One region of the Idiomarina sp. UBA3176 genome, then DNA from elsewhere that is predicted to be linked to it. Evidence: predicted binding sites of a transcription regulator. Region 1 holds the regulator's gene; each other region holds the start of a gene.
What was found. Region 1 encodes sigma-54, which starts transcription at its own class of promoters, with help from an activator protein. Its sites were predicted from a motif close to GTTGGCACGNNNNTNGNNT; they were not measured.
Positions count from the first base shown of each region.

Region 2: the regulator sigma-54 is predicted to act here: its motif matches at 2,283-2,301, upstream of B2U97_RS09060 (flagellar hook-length control protein FliK).
Region 3: the regulator sigma-54 is predicted to act here: its motif matches at 1,351-1,369, upstream of B2U97_RS11765 (P-II family nitrogen regulator).
Region 4: the regulator sigma-54 is predicted to act here: its motif matches at 2,351-2,369, upstream of fliE (flagellar hook-basal body complex protein FliE).

Region 1 is NZ_DEXU01000018.1:48,346-51,710, reverse strand. Features, by position in the region: gene lptC (LPS export ABC transporter periplasmic protein LptC) at 1-557, shown strand, start outside; gene lptA (lipopolysaccharide transport periplasmic protein LptA) at 526-1,068, shown strand; gene lptB (LPS export ABC transporter ATP-binding protein) at 1,070-1,795, shown strand; gene B2U97_RS07130 (RNA polymerase factor sigma-54) at 1,817-3,277, shown strand; gene hpf (ribosome hibernation promoting factor) at 3,305-3,365, shown strand, end outside.
Region 2 is NZ_DEXU01000021.1:14,686-18,050, reverse strand. Features, by position in the region: gene fliH (flagellar assembly protein FliH) at 1-446, shown strand, start outside; gene fliI (flagellar protein export ATPase FliI) at 450-1,799, shown strand; gene fliJ (flagellar export protein FliJ) at 1,803-2,246, shown strand; gene B2U97_RS09060 (flagellar hook-length control protein FliK) at 2,371-3,365, shown strand, end outside.
Region 3 is NZ_DEXU01000024.1:70,901-74,265, forward strand. Features, by position in the region: gene glpQ (glycerophosphodiester phosphodiesterase) at 1-143, opposite strand, end outside; gene B2U97_RS11760 (cysteine synthase A) at 136-1,188, opposite strand; gene B2U97_RS11765 (P-II family nitrogen regulator) at 1,410-1,748, shown strand; gene B2U97_RS11770 (ammonium transporter) at 1,759-2,940, shown strand; gene cfa (cyclopropane fatty acyl phospholipid synthase) at 3,016-3,365, shown strand, end outside.
Region 4 is NZ_DEXU01000021.1:20,531-23,895, reverse strand. Features, by position in the region: gene B2U97_RS09100 (sensor histidine kinase) at 1-915, shown strand, start outside; gene B2U97_RS09095 (sigma-54-dependent transcriptional regulator) at 908-2,269, shown strand; gene fliE (flagellar hook-basal body complex protein FliE) at 2,417-2,749, shown strand; gene fliF (flagellar basal-body MS-ring/collar protein FliF) at 2,797-3,365, shown strand, end outside.

The sequences.
Region 1 (3,365 bases):
GACGCGTTACTGTCATTCTAATTTTATTATTCGGTGCCGGGCTATTGCTTGTCTGGCGCCCTTTTAGTGATGATGCTGATGGTAACAACGCGGCGACAACACGCACTATGCAGCCCGATTTTACCGCTTTTGGGCTGGAGACGCGTATTTTCGAAAGTGACGGTTTACTGGCTCACAAGATAAAATCTGAGAAAATGTCTCACTATAACCAAATTGGTCTGACCGAACTTAAGCGTCCGGTTTACACAGTCTTTTCTGAGCAAGGCGAAGAGCTTTGGGAAGTCAGTGCCGCGCAAGGCACTTTCTACGACGATCAAACCCTGATTTTAGAGCATGATGTTGAAATACTTGCTTTAGAGCCGGATACTCACATCGAGCAAGTGTTAACCGAGTACCTGATTGTTGATTTAAAAAATGAGTCAATGAGCACAGAACATCCTGTAAGCATTCACGGACCACGACTATTAATTCGGGGTAACGGTATGACTGCGGATCTGAAAGCTGAACGAATGGAGCTAAAAAGACATGTTAAAACGATTTTCCAGCCTGCTGAGTAAACTGATCCTGGTTGCCTTAATACCCTCAGCGGTTATGGCTCAGGGCAAGTCTGACTTTAGTAAACCCATGGAAGTTGAGTCGAGTAAGGAAGAGCTTGATATTAAAAATAACCGCCTGGTTTTAACGGACAACGTTATTATTCGTCAGGGCACCTTATTAATCCGCGCCGATCGACTAGAAGCATCCGCCAGCGAAAGCGCCGAGCAAGCAGATATTTTTATTGCAGAAGGCACTCCTGCTACTTACAGCCAGACGCTGGACGACGGCAATGAAATTAACGCTGAAGCAAAAAAAATCACCTATTTTCAGTCGGAACAGCGACTGGAGCTTAGTGGCGACGCTCGCATCTCTCAAGGTAGCAGTAGCTCAAGCGGCAGTTTGATTACTTATGATTTGAATAAACAAACGGTAACGGCAAGCAGTTCAGGTGAAGAAGACAGCCGTGTTATCACTATTTTTACGCCTAAACCAAAAACCGATACCGACGAAAAAAATAACGAGAACCCTTAATATGGCAACTTTACGAGTCAAACATTTAGCCAAAAGCTACAAAAGCCGACAAGTCGTTAAAGACGTTAGCCTGGAAGTAAGTCAGGGGCAGGTTATTGGTTTACTGGGCCCCAACGGTGCAGGTAAAACCACAACCTTCTATATGATAGTCGGTTTGGTTAATAGCGATAAAGGTCAAATTCTGCTGGATGACAATGACCTTACCTTACTGCCAATGCATGAACGGGCACGCCGGGGTATTGGGTATTTGCCACAAGAGGCTTCCATTTTTCGCAAATTGACCGTGCGCGATAATCTGATGGCTATTCTGGAAACTCGTAAAGAACTTTCAACCAACGAGCGTGAAGAACAGCTTGATGCTTTGCTCGAAGAGTTTCATATAGGCCACATAGCAAACAGTCAGGGCATGAGTCTTTCAGGCGGTGAGCGCCGTCGGGTTGAAATTGCCCGCGCCTTGGCAGCGGAGCCTACGTTTATTTTGCTGGACGAGCCTTTTGCCGGAGTTGACCCTATTTCGGTTATTGATATTAAAAAGATTGTTGAACATTTAAAGCAACGTGGTATTGGTGTACTTATTACTGATCACAACGTTCGCGAGACATTGTCTGTTTGTGAACACGCTTATATTGTCAGTCATGGTGAGCTTATTGCCAGTGGGGATGCAGAAAGTATATTATCGAATCAACAGGTTAGAGACGTTTACCTCGGTGAGCAGTTCACCCTATAACGTGATACCGGGACAGTCATTATGAAGCAAAGTCTGCAGCTAAAAATTGGTCAGCACCTGACCATGACGCCACAACTCCAACAGGCTATCCGCCTGCTGCAGCTTTCCTCGCTCGATCTTCAGTCAGAAATTCAGGATGCATTAGACAGCAACCCGCTGCTGGAGGTTGAAGGTGAAACGAGTAACGACGCGGACCAACCCGAAACTCGCAATATTGAAGAAAGAGACGACAGCCAACGGGAAACATCCGACGTTATAAAAACCCAGGAAATGCCTGACGAACTGCCGGTCGACAGCAGTTGGGACGACACCTACTCCAGTCATACCCCGGCCAACGGTGCAGCCTCTTCAGGTAAATCCTTTGACGGCGATTTTGAAGTCTATCAAGGCTCTACCAGCGAGTCTTTGCAGGATCACCTGCTTTGGCAAATGCAACTTTCTCATTTTTCGGAAGAAGACACCGCCATAGCTGAAGCCATTATTGAAGCCATAGACGACAATGGCTATCTAATGGTTGATGTTAATGAAATTATCGAAGCTGTGCGCCTACCCGAAGTTGAGGCAGAAGAAGTCTGCATGGTGCTTAAGCGTATTCAGCATTTCGACCCAATAGGTGTCGGCGCACGCAGCGTCAGTGAATGCCTTGCCATTCAATTACGTCAACTAAGCGACGACACTGAATACAAGCAGGTTGCTCTATGCTTAGTGACTGAACATATGGACTTACTTGGCAGTCGCGATTTTCGCACCATTCAGCGTAAACTGAAGCTATCGGAAGACGATTTACGTCAGACTATGCGATTAATTCAACAGTTGCACCCGCACCCGGGGGAGCAAGTTGCGCAGCAACCCGTTGAATATGTTATTCCCGATGTGGCCGTTACTAAAAAAAATGGTCGTTGGATGGTCGAATTAAACCCGGATAGCGTACCTAAACTAAAAGTGAACGAAGAATACGCGGCCTTGAGTAAAGCAACAAAGTCAGTAGCCGACAGCCAGTACATAAAAAACCATACGCAAGAAGCGCGCTGGTTCATAAAAAGCCTGGAGAGCAGAAACGATACGCTGCTGAAAGTGGCCAATTGCATAGTACAACGCCAACAGGGCTTTTTTGAGCATGGTGAAGAAGCTATGAAGCCAATGGTTCTGAACGATGTTGCAGAAGCCGTGGATATGCATGAAAGTACGATTTCACGCGTAACGACACAAAAATACTTACACTGCCCAAGTGGCGTATTTGAGTTGAAATATTTTTTCTCAAGTCATGTCAGTACAGAGGGCGGTGGCGAGTGTTCAAGCACGGCAATACGTGCTTTAATTAAGAAGATGGTCGCTGCTGAAAATCGCAGTAAACCGTTAAGTGACAGTAAGATTGCTGAACTGATAGCCGAACAAGGTATCCAAGTAGCAAGAAGGACAATTGCGAAGTATCGGGAATCGTTAAACATTCCATCATCGAGCCAACGCAAAAGTCTTTTGTAACTTTGTTAACTGCAGAAGGAAGACGTTATGCAAATTAATTTGACCGGTCATCACATCGATATTACCGAAGCTCTGCGTGACTACGTGG
Region 2 (3,365 bases), on a different contig from region 1:
GTGAACAGCAGGGTGTTGAAGCTGGTAAAGAAGCCATGCAGGAGCAACAGCAGCAGTTAAGAGTTTTGCTGCAGAGTTTGTCTCATCCGAATGAACGTATTACCGAAGCGGTTCAGGACGAGTTGATTGATATGGTCACTGAGCTGACGCGGGTCATCTGTCTGGATTTCGCTGCTAATTCAAAAGAACTCATCGTAAAAGCCGTGCGCGAAGCTATTGCGGTCTTACCGGTTACTGATCAGCGAGTCATTATTCATCTGAATGAAGAAGACTTAGCTATTTTGCAAAGTACATTCAGCGAAGACGAACTGAAAGAAAAAGGCTGGCTGCTTAATAAAGACGATTTACTGGAACGCGGCGGTTGCCGGGTTACTACAGAAAGCTCCACCATAGATTACACCCTGACCAGCCGTATGGAAGATGTGTTCTCCAAATTAAAAGGTTAACCCATGAGCGCTTCTGAGCAGTTAGTGAAACAACTACGCAAAAAACGTGAGCGTATCCAAAAGCCATCAGTGGCTGTGTCGGGCTATCTTACCCGCGTGGTTGGTTTAATGTTTGAGGCTGTTGGCTGTCGTGCTCCTGTGGGGTCAAGCGTAGCGGTTGAGGCTGACAGTGGTGATATTGAAGCCGAAGTGGTGGGGTTTGAAGGCAACATCAGTTACTTAATGCCCACCGAAGACGCTCATGGCGTTATTCCCGGAGCCAGAGTTCGTCCACTAAACCGCAAGAATCAATTGCCGCTGGGTATGGAGCTGCTGGGTCGTGTTATTGATGCTCGTGGCGAGCCCCTTGATGATAAAGGCCCCATTTTTTCTGACGGAAAAACCTACCGAAGCAAACCCATGAACCCACTGAACCGACGTCAGGTGAAGCAGCCGCTGGATGTTGGAGTAACGGCTATTAATGCCTGCTTAACCGTGGGGCAGGGGCAGCGAATGGGGCTGTTTGCCGGTAGTGGCGTGGGTAAAAGTGTGCTGTTGGGCATGATGACTCGCGGTACCACGGCGGATGTGATTGTAGTTGGCCTGATAGGCGAACGTGGCCGGGAAGTAAAAGAGTTTATAGAAGAAATCCTCGGTGAGGAAGGCCGTGAAAAAGCGGTTGTAATAGCAGCGCCGGCAGACCAGTCGCCGCTTATTCGTTTACGTGGTTGTGAAACGGCCTCTCAGGTTGCCGAATATTTTCGTGACCAGGGTCTGAATGTGTTGCTGTTAATGGATTCACTGACTCGTTACGCCATGGCGCAACGGGAAATTGCCCTTGCTGTGGGTGAACCACCGGCAACCAAAGGTTATCCGCCTTCTGTTTTTGCTAAGTTGCCAGCATTGGTCGAAAGAGCCGGTAATGGCGGCGACGGACAAGGTTCTGTGACCGCGTTTTATACGGTTCTGACCGAGGGCGACGATTTGCAGGATCCTATTGCGGACTCCGCGAGAGCAATACTGGACGGACATATTGTACTGAACCGGGAACTGGCCGACAGCGGTCATTATCCGGCAATTGATATTGAAGCTTCTATTAGCCGGGTTATGCCACAGGTTGTTTCGGAAGAGCATATGCAACAGGCGATTAAAGTTAGACAGTGGTACTCAAGTTACCGTCGCAATCGCGACTTGATTTCCATTGGCGCATACACCCGCGGAAGTGACCCGGCTATCGATCAGGCTATTGCAATGCAGCCGCGAGTAAGTATGTTTTTGCAACAGAAAATGCGGGAAGTTGTGAACTATGATGAAAGCTTGTTGCTGCTTAATCAGCTAGTCAATCCGAAGCAGAAACAGTCAGCGGGCATGTAATTTATGGCTGAGTTGGCACAATTGGAAATGTTACTGGAGTTGGAACAGAGGCGCGAAGATAAAGCCGCACAGGATTTCTCTCAGGTACAGCAACAGGTCCAGGAGCAACAGATGCGCCTGGACGGTATGTCAAAATATCGACTCGACTACTTAAATCAGTTGCAGCATCGCGGGCAAAGCGGGATTGCCTCAATTCAGGTAGGGCAGTATCACGCATTTGTCGGTAAATTAGATGAAGGTGTTGAACAGTTGCATCACGATATTATTAAGTTGCAGCAAGTGTTACAACAGCGCAAAGATCGTTGGCTGGCGCAGCGTCGCAAGCGCGAGTCGATAGATTTTTTAATAAAAGAAAAGCGCAAGCGTGAGCAAATAGCAGAAGCCAGAAAAGAACAAAATAATCTGGACGATTTTAGCAGCCAGCGTTTTATTCGCGCCAGAAAATAGTTGGAACGAAATTTGCTTAGATACTTACTAGATATTGTTTGCTCAGCTATTGAAAATAGCGCAAGCGCATTGCGAAGTATTATTAAGCAAGGCGTCAATAAGCACTTAATTCAGGAATAAAACTATGCAACAGCTGCTTAATTTAACCGAGTCTGCCGACAACTTTGCACGTATTGGTAAAGGTAACGATCTTTCATTAAAGAGCACCGATGGTGATAGCGGTGAGTTCTCGCGGCTGATGCTACAACAAAATAGTGGCGATAAAGAGCTGCAACAACTGGCCGCCAAAATTGAAGCTTACCAGAAAGCCGGTAATGACGGTGAAGGTGAGGTTGAAGGCAAAGACATTGAACGCAAAAATATTGGCGAGCCGGTGACCCGAAATTTATGGGAATTGTTGCAGCAAATGAAGCAGGAAAGTGCTGAAGTTAGCTCTGAAGGCGAAACCGTGGTTAGTGACGAGATTGATCTTGCTGCGGGCGATGGCGAACTAAAAATGACAGATGAGCAACTGGCGGAAATGCTGGAAGCTTTAATGGCTAAGCTGGATTCTGCCGATGAAGGCGAGGGCGATGCCGTTATGACCGATGCCGAGCGGCAGAAATTTGCCGATGAGCTGCTGGCCGGCATGACCGATAGCGATAAACAGGCACTGCAGGCAAAGCTTCAACAGTTGATCCAGGCCGCAGAGCAGGGCGAAGGCACTGAAAGTGCCGTTGAAGATGCCGGTAAGTTCATAGTTAATTTGCTTGAACCGCTATTGCCGAAAGCCGATGCTGATAAGTTATTAGTAGGTAATGAAAAAGCGTTAACTCAGGCTTTGAATGAGGCTGCAGAGCTTGTGCTGGCTCAATTGTCTGCATCTCCGGACAAAAATTCAGGCAAGCCGCAAAGTGCTGAAGAATTAACAAATTTGCTTAAGCAACTAGAGCAGCAGGTTTCCGCACAACAAGCGAAAGGCGAAAGTAGTGAGTTGAGTTTAGCGGAGCAAAAGAAACTGCAGCAGTTTACTGCCGAGTTACGCAAAATTTTAGCCAGCCAAAATGGCGGCGCAGATAAACCTCAGGCTTTGACTCAGGAACAGTCGGCTAAAGCTGAGCAATTATTGGCTGAAGTAAG
Region 3 (3,365 bases), on a different contig from region 1:
TAACCGGAAGCACCGCGGTGCGCAATGTCCAGAAACTGCGGAACTTGAAGGTCATGGAACGGCGCATCCGGCGTCTCGTCCTGCGCCTGAACTGCGGTTGCTGATACCAATAAAAACAAACACCCAAAAATACGTTTAGTCATTGTTCCAGTTAACCTCTAGTACCTTATCGCCAAGCTCGCGATAACGCGTCATTAATACGTCAATGGGTTCCGGGTCAGGGTTTAACCCGCGTCCGCGCAAATATTCCGGGTTGTACAGCTTACTCACCGAACGTTCACCCAAGTCACAGGAAAAGGTCACAATGCGGTGTCCCGGACCTTTTCGTAAAGCTGCGGCCAACGCACCAGCCACGTTTAGCGCCGAGCTACTCCCCAGAACAATACCATCTTCGTCTCGGATATAACGTGACAACGTCACTAAATCTTGATCGGGCAAATTAACCGCGTGATCAATACGTGCCTGGCGGAAATTATCCACTAGCCGCATAATACCAATGCCCTCCGTCATAGAGCCGCCATTCGACACATATTCGCCGCTGCGTAAAAACTCATAGATACCGGAACCATCCGGGTCAACCACCCAAACATCCAGTTCCGGGTTCTGCTCTTTTAAGAAGCGAGAGTTACCACCAATGGTGCCACCGGTTCCAGCCACAGACACCAGAGCGTCAATTCTCCCTTCGGTTTGTTCCCATATTTCCGGGCCAGTATGAAGGTAATGCGCACGAGCATTACTGGTGTTTTCAAATTGGTTAGCCCACCAGCAATCATCGCGTTCTTCCGCTAAACGGCGCGCCGTATGGTAGAAGTGGTTTTCGTTCTTAAAAGGAACCGGATCAACCGCCATCAGTTCACCGCCATGCAAGCGGATCATGCGCTCTTTCTCCGGTGTCTGGTCATTGGGCATGACCGCTAACATACGCAAGCCGTAAGACTTTGCCACAACAGCCAGGCCAATACCGGTATTACCGGCGGTACCTTCAACCACCGTCATACCCGGCTTTAACTCGCCGCGTTCCATAGCGTCATCAATCAGTTGCTTAGCCGCGCGATCCTTAATGGAGCCGCCCGGATTCTGGAACTCGCATTTAATAAAGATATCGCATCCGGTTAAATCAGACAGCGACGGTATACGAAGTAAATCCGTCTGCCCGATAAGATCGCTCTGCCGCGCGCCAACTCTCATGCCACTGCACCCTTAATCATTCGCTACTGTAGGTAAATAGTATCTCCCCTGTACCCTTTTGGTTCAATAGCACTTTTGGTGCAATGCACAGAAGGGGCGCACGTTTTTTGTGCAGAAAAATTACGTAAATATTATTTATTCATAAATATCAGCTAGTTAAATTCTGGCACGCTTCGTGAAGTTAAAGGGTTGCTTAACAATATTTTAATAAGGAAAGCACCATGAAAATGCTCGTTGCGTTAATCAAACCCTTCAAGCTGGAGGATGTGAAGCAAGCGCTGTTTGAAATTGGCTGTAAAGGCCTGACAGTAACCGAAGTCCGGGGAGTAGGACGTCAAAAGGGGCATACCGAACTGTACCGGGGCGCCGAATATCAAGTCGACTTCCTGCCCAAAATGAAAATTGAACTGGCGGTTCCCGACGAAACCGTCGAACGAGCTCTGGAAGTAGTCATTGCCGCGGCTCATACCGGCAATATCGGCGACGGAAAAATATTCGTTATGCCGCTGGAGCAATGCGTTCGCATACGCACTGGCGAAACCGACCAAGACGCCCTTTAAGGAGCCCATCATGGAAGCACAAAACTTACAACAACTCACTTTCGCGGTAGACACCTTTTACTTACTCATATCCGGGGCGCTGGTTATGTGGATGGCGGCTGGTTTTTCCATGCTGGAGGCGGGTCTGGTCAGAAGCAAAAACACCACCGAAATTCTGACCAAAAACATCGTGCTCTACGCCATCGCCTGTATTGTTTACCTGGTTATCGGCTACAAAGTCATGTACCCCGATCCTTCAACCTCAGCTTACGCGGCTGACGCTAATTTCTTTTTTCAGATGGTGTTCGTTGCTACTGCTATGTCGATAGTCTCAGGTGCCGTTGCCGAGCGTATGAAGCTAATGAGCTTTCTGCTGTTCTGTGTCGTGCTTAGTGCGGTCATTTATCCGGTACAGGGCTTATGGACCTGGGGCGGTGGAATGCTGACGGAATGGGGCTTTGTCGATTTTGCCGGCTCCAGCATTGTGCATTTAACCGGTGCATCAGCGGCACTTGCTGCGGTTCTTTTACTTGGCCCGCGCTCCGGTAAATACCTGAGTGATGGCAGTATCAACGCTTTACCCGGCTCTAATATGCCACTGGCCGCGCTGGGTACCTTCATTCTCTGGTTTGGCTGGTTTGGTTTTAACGGCGGTTCACAGTTAGCGCTAAGCACCGTTGACGATGCCAATGCCATAGCCCGCGCCATGGTAAACACTAATACCTCGGCCGCAGCTGGCACTATCGCCACGCTGCTATTTACTAAGCTGTTGTGGAAAAAAGCCGATTTAACCATGATTTTAAACGGTGCCTTAGCCGGTCTGGTTGCCATTACCGCACAACCTGTTACCCCAGAACCCTGGCTTGCCGGCGTTATCGGCTTTATTGCGGGGCTTATTGTCGTGCTCTCCATTATTGGGCTGGATAAGCTCCACATTGACGATCCGGTCGGTGCTATTTCGGTACACGGTGTGGTCGGTATTTTCGGTACCCTTGTGGTGCCGCTCAGCGATGACGGTGCCAGCTTTGTTATTCAGTTAGCCGGTGTCGGTACCATTTTCTGCTGGGTGTTTTTCAGTAGTCTTATTGTCTGGGCTATACTGAAGCTAATATTGGGCATTCGTGTAACTAAAGAGCAGGAATATATCGGCTTAGATCAAGTCGATTGCGGCGTTGAAGCTTACCCTGAGTTTACGTCGAAAAAAGACGGGTAAAAGGCTTTTTATTGCCAGTTTCGCCCATTCTTGATAACGTTTTTAACCATCATTTTCCGGAATGGGCGAACAAATATGTCGACATCACGAGAGTATGTTGAAGAGCTTTTAGCAAAAGCAGATATCCGCATTAACGGTGACAGAGCCTGGGATATGCAGGTTCACGATGAAACCGTATTTGATCAGGCACTGTCGCGCGGTAATCTTGGCTTGGGTGAATCTTATATGGCTCGTTTGTGGGACGCCGAATCGCTTGACCAGTTTTTCTTCCAGCTACTGCGCTCCGGCATTCAGGATGAAGTTAACCCCGCCCGCCTTATTTTCCATTCCTTAAAAAGCCGAGTCTTCAACTTACAAAGTAAATCCAAAGCCTGGGAGGTTGGTCAGCATCATTACGACATGGGCAATGACCTTTATCAGTCTAT
Region 4 (3,365 bases), on a different contig from region 1:
ACGAGCCTTTTAGGACACCCTCTGAAAAAGTTTTTATGGCGGGAACTGGTTAGTGAACTGTTTGCTCCCAAAGCGGATGACTGGCACGAAGTGTCTCTGCGTAACGGGCGCCGGGTTCGTTTAGATACTTCGGTTGTGAACGAAAAACCGGGACAGCTTATTGTCCTGACAGACTTAACTGAGACCAGGCGTCTGCAAAATCGTATCAGTCATTTACAGCGCTTGTCTTCGATGGGAAAAATGGTGGCTTCGCTGGCACATCAGATAAGAACGCCACTCTCTGCCGCTATCCTTTATGCGCAAAACCTAAAGCAGGGCAAGATTTCAGCGGCTAAACAACAGCGTTTCTCCGACAAACTACTTTCCCGCCTGCATTCGCTGGAACAGCAGGTCAATGACATGCTGTTGTTTGCCAAAAGTGGTGAGCAACCCATGCTGGAAGAACTCAGTACCAATAGCTTGATCCAGCAGGTGTTAATGAATACAGAGAGTTATGCCGAGCAGCATCAGGTGAAAATTAATTGTAATGATCCAAACTTGGGTGTGGTGTTGCGAGCCAATCAGACCGCATTAGTTGGGGCAATACAGAATTTGGTTAACAACGCAGTTGATGCTAGCCAGCCCGGACAGGAAGTGTTGTTGAAAACCGATGTTGATGGCGGTAGCTGGAAAGTTTCTGTTATCGATTCCGGCTGCGGCATTCCGGCCGAAAAGCAAGACAGTGTATTCACCCCATTTTTTACTGAAAAGTCTAATGGAACCGGCTTAGGTCTGGCGGTTGTCCAAACCGTGATAAAAGCGCATAACGGCTTAATTGACTGGGAGAGTCAACCAGATAAAGGCTGCCGCTTTACCTTATCACTGCCGGTGTATGAATGGTCAGAGAATAAAATGAAAGAGGTACGTTATGGTTGAGCGACAGGTATTGGTTGTTGAAGATGACGTATCGCTGCGTGAAGCAATTATCGATACACTGGAACTGGCTGACTGTCAGTGCCTTGAAGCAGCCAACGGCGAAGAAGCTTTGCTTATTTTGAAAAAGGAATCGGTGGCACTGGTTATCAGTGATGTGCAAATGCCGGGAATTGATGGCTTACAACTTCTGCGCAGCATGAATAATCAGCAATACGATATTCCGGTTATTATGATGACGGCCTTTGCCAAGGTGGATGACGCAGTTGTTGCTATGCGCGAAGGCGCCGTCGATTATCTGACTAAGCCGTTCTCAATTGAAAAGCTACAAACACTGGTTCAGCGTTATCTGCCTGATGGCGCAATTAACGATATTGAACCGGTAGCAGAAGAAGATTCCAGCCAGGCAGTACTGGCTATGGCACGAAAAGTCGCGGCCAGTGAAGCGAGCGTTATGGTCACCGGACCAAGTGGCACCGGTAAAGAAGTGCTGGCGCGTTATATTCACCAGCATTCTGACCGTTCAGACGGGCCTTTTATTGCAATTAACTGCGCAGCTATACCGGAAAACATGCTGGAATCGATGTTGTTTGGTTATGAGAAAGGCGCCTTTACCGGCGCCAATCAGTCATCGCCAGGGAAGTTTGAGCTGGCGCAGGGCGGTACTCTGTTGCTGGATGAAGTTACTGAAATGGCCATGCACTTACAGGCTAAGCTGTTAAGGGTGATTCAGGAGCGTCAGGTCGAACGTTTGGGGTCACGTAAAACCATACAGTTGGATGTCCGATTAATAGCAACTTCTAACCGAGATTTACAGCAAGCGGTGCGCGAAGGGTTATTACGTGAAGATTTAATGTACCGGCTAAACGTGTTTCCACTGCACTGGAAGTCTTTACGTGAACGGCCTGCGGACATTGTTCCTCTGGCAGAGAACTTATTGCAGCGACATAAACAGCGCTCTGGTATTAAAACGCCTGTGAATTTTTCCGCTGCAGCAGAGCAGCAGTTAATGCGTTATTCCTGGCCGGGTAATGTCCGCGAGCTGGAAAATGTGGTGCAAAGAGCTCTGGTTCTGCATCGCGATGGAGAGATTCAGCCGCAGGATCTTATGCTGGAACTGAACGACATTGCGGAAACCGTTAGCGTGTTTCCAGAGCAAGTGGATACGCCCGAAGAGAAGTCAGAAAACCTCGATGAGTCACTTTTCCATCAGGAATACCAAATTATCAAAGAGGCGCTGCAACGGCATCAGGGAAAACGTCAACCGGTCGCCGATGAACTTGGGATTAGTCCACGCACGTTGCGCTACAAGCTTGCGAAAATTCGGGAACAGGGGTTGACTCTGACCGGCTCATAATACGGTCTTGAAATACCTCTTTCATTACCATTAGCCCTGTTTCTCAGGGCTTTTCTTTGTACCTTAAAGCCGCGATTAAAAGTTGGCATTTTGTTTGCATAACTAACCTTAAATAAAGTCAGTGATGAATTTTTGACGGGGTTAATTATGAAAGTGGAAGCAAACGCACTTTACCAACAGTTACAGTCTATGGCTACGCAGGCTTCCCAGCGTGATCAGCCTACGAATGTGAACGCCCTGCAAGGCAATACCGCTCAGGCTGATTTTTCCAATATGCTGAAAAATGCATTGGATAACGTCAACGAACTGCAGCAAACCTCAGGTGATTTAAAAACTCGCATGGAACTCGGTGACCCGAATGTCACGCTGGAGCAAACCATGATAGCCAGTCAGAAGTCGAGCATAGCGTTTGAGGCAACAGTTCAGGTGCGCAACAAAGTGGTTGAAGCGTACAAAGAAATAATGTCAATGCCGGTATAACCGCTGCATTACTGGAGATATAAGTCGTGGCTGAATCAACAGATTTAATGGTACAAGATACTGACTTACCGGATAGCAACAATTCTGGTAATGAAGACAGTGGTGAGAAAACCGGCATCATGACGATGCTGGGCAACTTTGACATGCTGCGTCAGGTCATTGTCGTGCTAGCGTTAGCTATCTGCGTTGCTATCGCTGTTTTTATTATGCTGTGGGCGCAGGAGTCAACTTATCGTCCATTAGGTCAGTTAGAAACGGAGGAGTTGATCAGCACCCTCGACTACATGGATGCAAATGGCATTGAATACCAGGTGGAAGGCAATACGGTTTCAGTACCTGAAGAAAACTACGATGCTATTAAGTTGCAACTGACCCGCGCTGGTGTTGATTACGGTAATTCGACCAATAACGGCTCTGAAATTTTAATGAGCGAACCGGGTTTCGGCGTTAGTCAGCGACTAGAACGTGAGCGCCTCATTCATTCCCGTGAAGTTCAGTTAGCGCGCGCTATTGAAGAAATCAAAAAAGTGTCTGCTGCCCGAGTATTGCTTGCCGTACCTAAAGAAAATGTTTTCGCCCGTCGCGAAAAAGAACCCAAAGCGTCGGTTATGCTGAA